One region of the Bradyrhizobium sp. ORS 285 genome, then DNA from elsewhere that is predicted to be linked to it. Evidence: predicted binding sites of a transcription regulator. Region 1 holds the regulator's gene; each other region holds the start of a gene.
What was found. Region 1 encodes LexA, which represses DNA repair genes until DNA is damaged. Its sites were predicted from a motif close to TGTTCNNNNTGTGTTCNG; they were not measured.
Positions count from the first base shown of each region.

Region 2: a site for LexA is predicted at 929-946, ahead of BRAD285_RS23650 (PA0069 family radical SAM protein). Genes of this name have one in related genera too.
Region 3: a site for LexA is predicted at 994-1,011, ahead of BRAD285_RS15245 (DUF3072 domain-containing protein). Genes of this name have one in related genera too.
Region 4: a site for LexA is predicted at 1,098-1,115, ahead of recA (recombinase RecA). Genes of this name have one in related genera too.

Region 1 is NZ_LT859959.1:3,213,008-3,215,206, reverse strand. Features, by position in the region: gene glp (gephyrin-like molybdotransferase Glp) at 1-257, shown strand, start outside; gene lexA (transcriptional repressor LexA) at 461-1,159, shown strand; gene BRAD285_RS14435 (hypothetical protein) at 1,462-1,902, shown strand; gene BRAD285_RS14430 (ComEC/Rec2 family competence protein) at 2,018-2,199, opposite strand, start outside.
Region 2 is NZ_LT859959.1:5,273,370-5,275,568, reverse strand. Features, by position in the region: gene BRAD285_RS23655 (phosphoketolase) at 1-776, opposite strand, end outside; gene BRAD285_RS23650 (PA0069 family radical SAM protein) at 968-2,143, shown strand; gene BRAD285_RS23645 (VOC family protein) at 2,161-2,199, shown strand, end outside.
Region 3 is NZ_LT859959.1:3,396,161-3,398,359, reverse strand. Features, by position in the region: gene BRAD285_RS15255 (type 1 glutamine amidotransferase domain-containing protein) at 1-453, opposite strand, end outside; gene BRAD285_RS15250 (hypothetical protein) at 594-956, shown strand; gene BRAD285_RS15245 (DUF3072 domain-containing protein) at 1,068-1,259, shown strand; gene BRAD285_RS15240 (hypothetical protein) at 1,386-1,673, shown strand; gene BRAD285_RS15235 (glycoside hydrolase family 3 N-terminal domain-containing protein) at 1,705-2,199, opposite strand, start outside.
Region 4 is NZ_LT859959.1:2,177,800-2,179,998, reverse strand. Features, by position in the region: gene recA (recombinase RecA) at 1-1,006, opposite strand, end outside; gene BRAD285_RS09890 (hypothetical protein) at 1,405-1,698, shown strand.

The DNA of each region.
Region 1 (2,199 bases):
TCGGCCGCGAGGCGCTGCTGCCGCGCGAGACCGCCCTGCTCGGCCGCGAGCTCGGCGCCAATGATTCGCGCGAGGACTATCTGCGCGCGCAGCTCGAGGAGCGCGCCGACGGCACGCTGGTCGCGACCCCTGTGACGCAGCAGGATTCGTCGCTGCTCGGCAATCTCGCGCTCTCGCAGGCACTCGTCATTCGTCCCGCCTTTGCGCCAAAGGCCCCTGCGGGAAGCCCCTGCGAGATCCTGCGGCTGCCGAACTGAGCCGCGTCCCCCGGCAAAGCCCGGTCCGTTCATCATATTTTTAGGATTGCGGAACACACATCGAACATATAGTGTCCGTTCATGATTTGTTTTTAGTATGTTGCGGAACGACGCGAAGACGCTCGTCCGGCTCGCAGAGAGATGAGGAGCTCCGATCGAGGAGCTCGCGAGTCGGACGACATCAAACCGGGGACCAGGTCGAGATGCTGACGCGCAAACAGTACGAACTTCTGCGGTTCATCAACGAACGGCTCAAGGAAGCCGGCGTGCCGCCGTCCTTCGACGAGATGAAGGACGCGCTCGACCTGCGTTCGAAGTCCGGCATTCACCGCCTGATCACCGCCCTGGAGGAGCGCGGCTTCATCCGCCGGCTGCCCAATCGCGCCCGCGCCATCGAGGTCATCAAGCTGCCCGAGCTGTCGCAGGCCGCCGGCAACCGCCGCGGCTTCACGCCGTCGGTGATCGAGGGCAATCTCGGCAAGGTTCGCACGTCGACACCGGCGCTTGATGATGGCGAGCGCCCGGTGGCGGTGCCGGTGATGGGCCGCATCGCCGCGGGTACGCCGATCGAGGCGCTGCAGACGCGCAGCCACACCATCAGCGTGCCGGCCGACATGCTCGGCAATGGCGATCACTATGCGCTGGAGGTGCGCGGCGATTCGATGGTCGACGCCGGCATCCTCGACGGCGACATGGCGCTGATCCAGCGCAACGAGACCGCCGACACCGGCGATATCGTGGTGGCGCTGATCGACGATGAGGAAGCCACCCTGAAGCGCTTCCGCCGCCGCGGCGCATCGATCGCGCTCGAGCCGGCCAATACCGCCTATGAGGTGCGCATCCTGCCGCCCAACCGGGTGAAGATCCAGGGCAAGCTGGTCGGGCTGTATCGCAAGTACTGATCGCGCACGCCGCGCAGTCGCGGTGATGCACCGCGGTTAGCATCGCGAGATGCACAATCGGTCGGCTAAGCGCGAACGAGCTTCGCGCGTAGCTCAAAAACAAGTCACACGCGAGCGCACCCTATGATGTGCAGCGCGGCATGCTCAAACGCTTGTGATCGTCAGCGGCTGCACGCGATGAAGATCAGCGCAGAATTGCCGCGAAGCGCGCGCTAACATTCTCCTCGATGTCCACTCTGATAGAGGCCTGCGCCTGTCCGGGGGGAGCGTGGGTCAGCTATCTCTGAACGAGGAGCGATCCGATGTGTGACTACAGCCTCCATGCCGTTGCCTCCCGTCCCGCCAAAGTCGGCGAGACGCTGATCTCGACGACGTTCCGCGGCACTGCAACCCGCGGCTTCGCGCTGGAAAGCGAGCCGACCGTTGCGGTGTGCATGCTGCCCGGCACCGAGCTCGCCTTCGCCGAGGACGTCCGCTACGACAGCCGCTGGCTGTGGACGCGGACCATCCGCGAGCGCGTCGCCAAGTTCAACACCATCGAGAAGCACATTCCCGATCGCCATCACGACGCGATCGAGTTCGCCGACGGCCGCCACGTCCTGGTGACACAGCTCTGCGAGGGCCAGCGCGTGACGGTGCTGCAATTGCCCGTCACCAAGCAGCCCGGCGAGCACCGTCCCGAGCAGGCAGAGGAGCGGCCGGCGGCGCAGACCCCATCGATCCGGCGCATCAGCATCACCTGACGATCTGATCGCCAACTGATCGCATTCCTCGGATCGCGCGCCAACATCGCGGCGGCTCTCGGCCGGCATCTGCCGGTGCCGAGGGCCGTCGCGCAGCAATGAGCGATCCACCGAACTAATCGTCGACGCCCTGCTCCGACTCTGGCGGCGTCGCATCCTGAACGCGCGACGCGGGCGCGCGCGGCACCAATGTCGGTTCGAACTCGGTCGCATCAGGCGGTGCCGGCGCCCATGGGCGGTCGGAGCCTGCGGCGCGGACAGGCGTGACGGCGAAGCCGCGGCCCTGGCGGGTCAGCA
Region 2 (2,199 bases), 2.1 Mb from region 1:
GCGACGTCGAGCGCGTCCGCCATCTGCCGGTGCATCGCCTTGGGCTCGTCGCCTTCAACGAACAGCGGTGCGTAGCCATAGCCCTCGAACAGGCACTTCAGCTCGGCATCGCCCATGCGGCCGAGCACGGTGGGGTTGGCGATCTTGTAGCCGTTGAGATGCAGGATCGGCAGCACCGCGCCGTCATGCGCTGGGTTCAGGAATTTGTTCGAATGCCAGGACGCGGCGAGCGGGCCGGTCTCGGCCTCGCCGTCGCCGACCACGCAGGCGACGATCAGGTCGGGATTGTCGAATGCCGCGCCATAGGCGTGCACCAGTGCGTAGCCGAGCTCGCCGCCCTCATGGATCGAGCCCGGCGTCTCCGGCGCCGCGTGGCTCGGAATGCCGCCGGGGAAGGAGAACTGCCGGAACAACTTTCGCAGTCCATCCACGTCGCGGGTGATGTCCGGATAGATCTCGCTGTAGGAGCCCTCGAGATAGGTGTTGGCGACCATGCCCGGGCCGCCATGGCCGGGGCCGCAGACATAAATGACGTCGAGATCCTGCGCGGCGATGGCGCGGTTGACGTGGGCGTAGATGAAGTTCAGCCCCGGCGTCGTGCCCCAATGGCCGAGCAGGCGGGGCTTGATGTGCTCCGGCTTCAGCGGCTCGCGCAGCAGAGGGTTGTCCAGCAGATAGATCTGCCCGACCGACAGGTAATTGGCGGCGCGCCAGTAGCGGTCGAGCAGATCGAGATCGTCGGCCGGGTAGGTGGGCTGGTGAGAACTGATCTGCATAGGACCTCGCTTGCCTTCCGCTTCGCGCCTGCGGGAGCGTACATCAGAGTAACGCAGCACCATCCCGTTCCAGCGCGGCCCGAGCATAGAACGGGAATGTGATGGCTGGCCTTGCGCAGGCTCAGACCCGCGCCTGTATCTTCGTTCTATTTTATTCTTGTTATGTTCTTATTTTGTGCTATGTCTTGGTCATGAGCCGAGCATCTTCACATGCCCTCAAGCGCCCACCGGTCCCGGTGCCCTCCGAGCCGGTGGGCGCGCCTTCCTCAGGTCCTGAGGACTTTCCCGAACTCGCGGTCGCCATTGAACGGGGCCGGCGCCGCGGCCGGGGTGCACAATCCAATGCGAGCGGCCGCTACGAGGCGGAGGCCCGTGTTGTCTTCGATGACGGCTGGCAGAGCCTCGAAGACCTGCCGCCGTTCAAGACGACGGTCGCGACCGACACCTCGCGCAAGGTGATCACCCGCAACGATTCGCCCGACATCGGCTTCGATCGCTCGATCAATCCGTATCGTGGCTGCGAGCATGGCTGCGTCTATTGTTTCGCGCGGCCGACCCACGCCTTTCTCGGCCTGTCGCCGGGGCTCGATTTCGAATCCAAGCTGTTCGTGAAGCCGGACGCGCCGGCGCTCCTGGAAAAGGAATTGGCGGCCACCGGCTATGAGCCGCGAATGATCGCGATCGGCACCAACACCGATCCGTACCAGCCGATCGAGCGTGAGCGGAAGGTCATGCGCGGCATCCTCGAGGTGCTGGAAAAGGTTGGCCATCCCGTCGGGATCGTGACCAAGTCGGCGCTGGTGATGCGTGATGCCGACATCCTGGCGCGGATGGCCAAGAAGAACCTGGCGAAGGTCGCGATATCGGTGACCACGCTGGACCCGAAGCTGGCGCGCACCATGGAGCCGCGGGCGTCTACGCCGTCCAAGCGTCTGGAGGCACTGCAGGCATTGTCGAAGGCCGGCATTCCGACCACGGTGATGGTTGCGCCTGTCATCCCGGCGCTGAACGACATCGAGATCGAGCGCATCCTCGATGCCGCCGCGCATGCGGGGGTCAAGGAAGCGGCTTACGTTCTGCTGCGGCTGCCACTGGAGGTGCGTGATCTGTTTCGCGAATGGCTGCTGGAGCATTATCCGGACCGTTATCGCCACGTCTTTACCTTGATCCGCGACATGCGCGGCGGTCGCGACTACGACTCGCAATGGGGCACGCGGATGAAGGGCACCGGACCGATGGCCTGGATGATCGGCCGCCGCTTCGAGATCGCCTGCGAGAAGCTCGGGCTGAACAAGCGGCGGACGAAGCTGACGACGGATCATTTCGTGCGGCCGAAGGGTGGCGGGCAGCAGTTGAGTTTGTTCTGAGTTCTGCGGGGCGGACAATGAGTGCAGAGGTCGTCGTGCCGCGGTTCACGGGCATC
Region 3 (2,199 bases), 180 kb from region 1:
GACCTCCGCATCCTGCCACTGCGCGCCGGCGTTCGCGACATCGGTCTTGATCGACTTGTAGGACGTCATCTTGCGTCCCTTCGCAATGCCCGTCTCGATCAGGAGCCAAGGCGCGTGGCACACCGCGGCAACGATCTTCTTGGCCTCGAAGATGTCCTTGATGAAGGCCAGTGCCTTTGGCTCCAGGCGCAGCAGGTCCGGGTTGATCTGGCCACCCGGCAGCACGATGGCGTCGTAGTCCGAGGCCGATGCCTGGTCGAGCGTCTTGTCGACCTTGACGGGCCGCCCCCAATCCTTCTGGTCCCAGCCTTTGATCTCGCCCGGCGCGAGCGAAATGATTTCCACGGTCGCTCCGGCCTGCTTCAGGCGATCACGCGGCAATTCGAGCTCGGATTGTTCGAATCCATTGGTCGCAAGAATCGCGATCCTCTTGCCTTTGATGTTGTCCATCATTCTCTCCTGTTCAGATCGATATGGCGGGCAACCTTGCGCCAGGTATCATCGTTCCGCGGCAATGCAGGACCGATCGTCACAACTGGTCGATCGATGCGGCTGGAGGCCGTGGAACAGCCAAGCCTCGGGGAGGTTTGTGTGTGGGAGCAGCCCTGGACGGACCGCACGCCGCGGACGAGCTGGACGCTCCGGCGGACCGCGATCTGGAGCTCCTCGTGCCCTACGCACTGTTTGAGAATGACGAAAGATTGACCCGTCCGTTTCGGACCGAGCGCGAGGTCTGGGAGGCGGCCGAACAGGCTGATCTCGTGACCTTGGATCCGCACGGCGAGAAGGTGCTCGACAACAACTTCGAGATCAAGCCGTGCGAGGCAACGCCGGACGAGCTGACAAGCCCGCGCGACGAGATCGTGCTTCCCAAACCACATGGCGCCGACGCGACGGACGAACACAATCCCGCTTCGCAATCGCGGCTTTCGTCGCGGAAGGCAGCGCCGTCGTGAGTCCTCGCCAAGCGCGAGAGGACACGACGCCAGCAACTAGAACATAAGAGGAACATTCTGCCGATCGCTGTGTTGGATCGTCATTCGGCGATGATGGCAAGGAGATCAGCGATGACGGAGAAGATTGAGAAAGATCCGAAGACCTGGGTCTCGGGCGACGATCCGATGACGGATGCTCAGGCCTCCTACTTGAAGACGCTGAGCGAACAGGCGGGGCGCCCGGATCCCACTCCGGATGTCCAGACCAAAGCGGAGGCGTCCGAACTGATCGACGAGATGCGGCACGCCGCAGGGCTGGAGTAAGCTTCCTGGAGTGAGCCGCCGGGATCTTGATAGATCGGTACTCCGATGCATGCACCCCACGGCCTGAGACAGTCGCGAATCAAGACTCGGTTGTTTAGTCTTCGCGCCACGTCTCAGGAGTGGACCATGGTTGCGGATAGTGACAGCAAGGTTGCCTGGCATCGCGCACAGCTGAAGAAGAACCGCGCAGCGCTCAAACAGATCGAGACCGCACGATTCACGATCGGCGAAAGCTCTGATCCCAAGGCGATCGAACGGACGAAGCGGCAGGTCGCGGAGCTTCAACTGAAGGTCCGCGAGTCGGAACAGATCGTCGGCCAGCACGACAAACAAGCGCGCCGTCCTCTGGGGACCGACTTGCGCAGCCTCTCCAACGTGTCCTGGCGCAATTGGACCGGGAACGGCCCGCGCTGAGCGCGCGCTCCCGGTCCCACTCCGCCGCCTTTCAACGCGTGCGCGGCGAGGGCCCGGAACTCGTGAGGACATTTGCGGCCTGCGGGCCCTCGTCCCGCCGCAGCCAGTGCGTCAGCCGCTCATCGCTCCGGCGCAGCGCAGCCAGATCGAGCCGTCCTTCCGCGAGAGCCTGTTTGGCGCAGCCGAACACGCGATGAAACTGCGTGCCGTCATAGGCCACGAGCAACAGATCGGCGCCGCCATTGAGGGCTTCGACGACGGCCTTGCAGAGATCGTGTCCGTAGATCGCTCCCATCACGAGATCATCGGTGATGATCACGCCCTGATAGTTCCACCGGCCGCGGATGAGGCCTTCGAGCACCGCTTTTGAGTGCGAGGCCGGCCGCTCCCGATCGATCGCGTCGACCATCACGTGACCCACCATCATGGCTGCATGTGAATTGTCCAGCACCTGGCGGAACGGCCGCCAATCGGACTGCTCCAGCACCTCGGCTGATGTATCGAGCTGCGCGGAGAAGTGATGCGT
Region 4 (2,199 bases), 1.0 Mb from region 1:
GGCGGATGGCCGCCTCGATCTTGGCTGTCATGTCCGGGTTGGTTTTGAGGAACGTCTTCGAGTTCTCGCGTCCCTGCCCGAGCCGCTGGCTGTCATAGGAGAACCAGGCGCCGGACTTCTCGACGATGCCGGCCTTGACGCCGAGATCGAGGATCTCGCCCATCTTGGACACGCCTTCGCCATACATGATATCGAACTCGACCTGCTTGAACGGCGGCGCCAGCTTGTTCTTCACCACCTTCACGCGGGTGGAGTTGCCGATCACCTCGTCACGCTCCTTGATCGCGCCGATGCGGCGGATGTCCAGGCGCACCGAGGCATAGAACTTGAGCGCGTTGCCGCCGGTGGTGGTCTCCGGCGAGCCGTACATCACACCGATCTTCATGCGGATCTGGTTGATGAAGATCACCATCGTATTGGACTTGTTGATCGAGGCCGTCAGCTTGCGTAGCGCCTGGCTCATCAGGCGGGCCTGCAAGCCGGGCAACGACTCGCCCATCTCGCCCTCGAGCTCGGCCTTCGGCACCAGCGCCGCCACGGAGTCGACGACCAGAACGTCGACCGCCCCGGAGCGCACCAGAGTGTCGCAGATCTCCAGCGCCTGCTCACCCGTGTCCGGCTGCGAGATCAGGAGCTCGTCGATGTTGACGCCCAGCTTGCGCGCATAGACCGGATCGAGCGCATGCTCGGCATCGATGAACGCGCAGATGCCACCCTTCTTCTGCGCTTCCGCCACCGTGTGCAGCGCCAGCGTGGTCTTGCCCGACGATTCCGGCCCGTAGATCTCGACGATGCGCCCCTTCGGCAGGCCGCCGATGCCCAGCGCGATGTCGAGCCCGAGCGAGCCGGTCGAGACCGTCTCGACATCCATCGAGCGGTCGTTCTTGCCCAGCTTCATCACCGAGCCCTTGCCGAACTGACGCTCGATCTGGGACAGCGCAGCGGAGAGCGCCTTACTCTTATCCATGGAAGAACCTTCGACGATACGCAGGGCGGTGGCGGACATTGGCGCTCCTTATGGCGGGGATTCGCGGGATGGACAAACGGTTAACGAGGTCGGCCAGCAATCTTGAGGTGAATGTACCCGATCTGTTCTTTGTTCGCAATATGTTCTTTCAGCCATTCGCACCCGTTTACAGATTCTGGCGACCCGCCGAGGCGGCGGCCTCAACGAGCATTGGCCAGAGGCTGCGGCAGCTCAGCACAGCTCCACATGTCTCGCGCCTCGGCTGCGGCAAGCCACTCGACAACTATAAATTGCATACAGCACGAGGCGCTTGCGCGGGCTCTTGGGTTCTGCTTCCTCGGGGCAGATCCGATCGACCTCGGGCCAGTTCGAACCCTATGACCACCCCAAGCAACACCGTCACGCTGTGGCGTCCCGTCGGCCCGAAGGAGCTCGCCTTGATAGAAGCGTCGGGCATGCGGGCATTTCCACCGCGCCTTCCCGAGCAGCCGATCTTCTATCCCGTGCTGAGCGAGGACTACGCGGTGAAAATCGCGCGCGACTGGAACGTGCCGGCGAGCGGCAGCGGCCATGTGCTGCGGTTCGAGGTGTTGCGCGAATTCATCGATTGCTACCAAGTGCAAGAGGCCGGCGGACGGGACCATCTCGAATACTGGATCCCGAGCGATCATCTCGTTGAGTTCAATGCCGCCATCGTCGGGCCTATCGTGCTCGTCAAAAGTTTTCCTTGAAACAACCGGACTTCCGCTAGCGTGCGAACACCGCACGTCCGTGGTTCTCCTGAGAAGAACGAAGTTCCCACGTCTCTTCTGCTTTTGTTCGGCTCATCCTCTGAGCAGCCGCTCGGTTTTCGTGCATCCGAAGGGAAGATGAAATGGTTGTACGACATGCGCGTCGAGCCGCTGCGAGTTCCACACACCAACGTCTCCGCAAGGCAGCTAACAGCGCGGCGAAATTTTTCCAGAGATCGCGGCTATGTCCCGGTGCAGGAGGTGCGACACTTCGCAGCCGGTTCCACTCAGGCGCAATCGGAATGACGGCTGGTGCTCGATGCTCATAACATGATGATCGGCAGGTGAAGCCGGCCGCACGCGCAGCCCCAACCACGATCCATCCGAAGTCCACGATCTTGCCCGTGCACAACCGCAAGATGAACGCATCCTCGTCTGCCGAATGTTCAACCCAGCCGCTTCGTGATGCGCCTCACGCAATCCCACGCTGAATACCCCGGC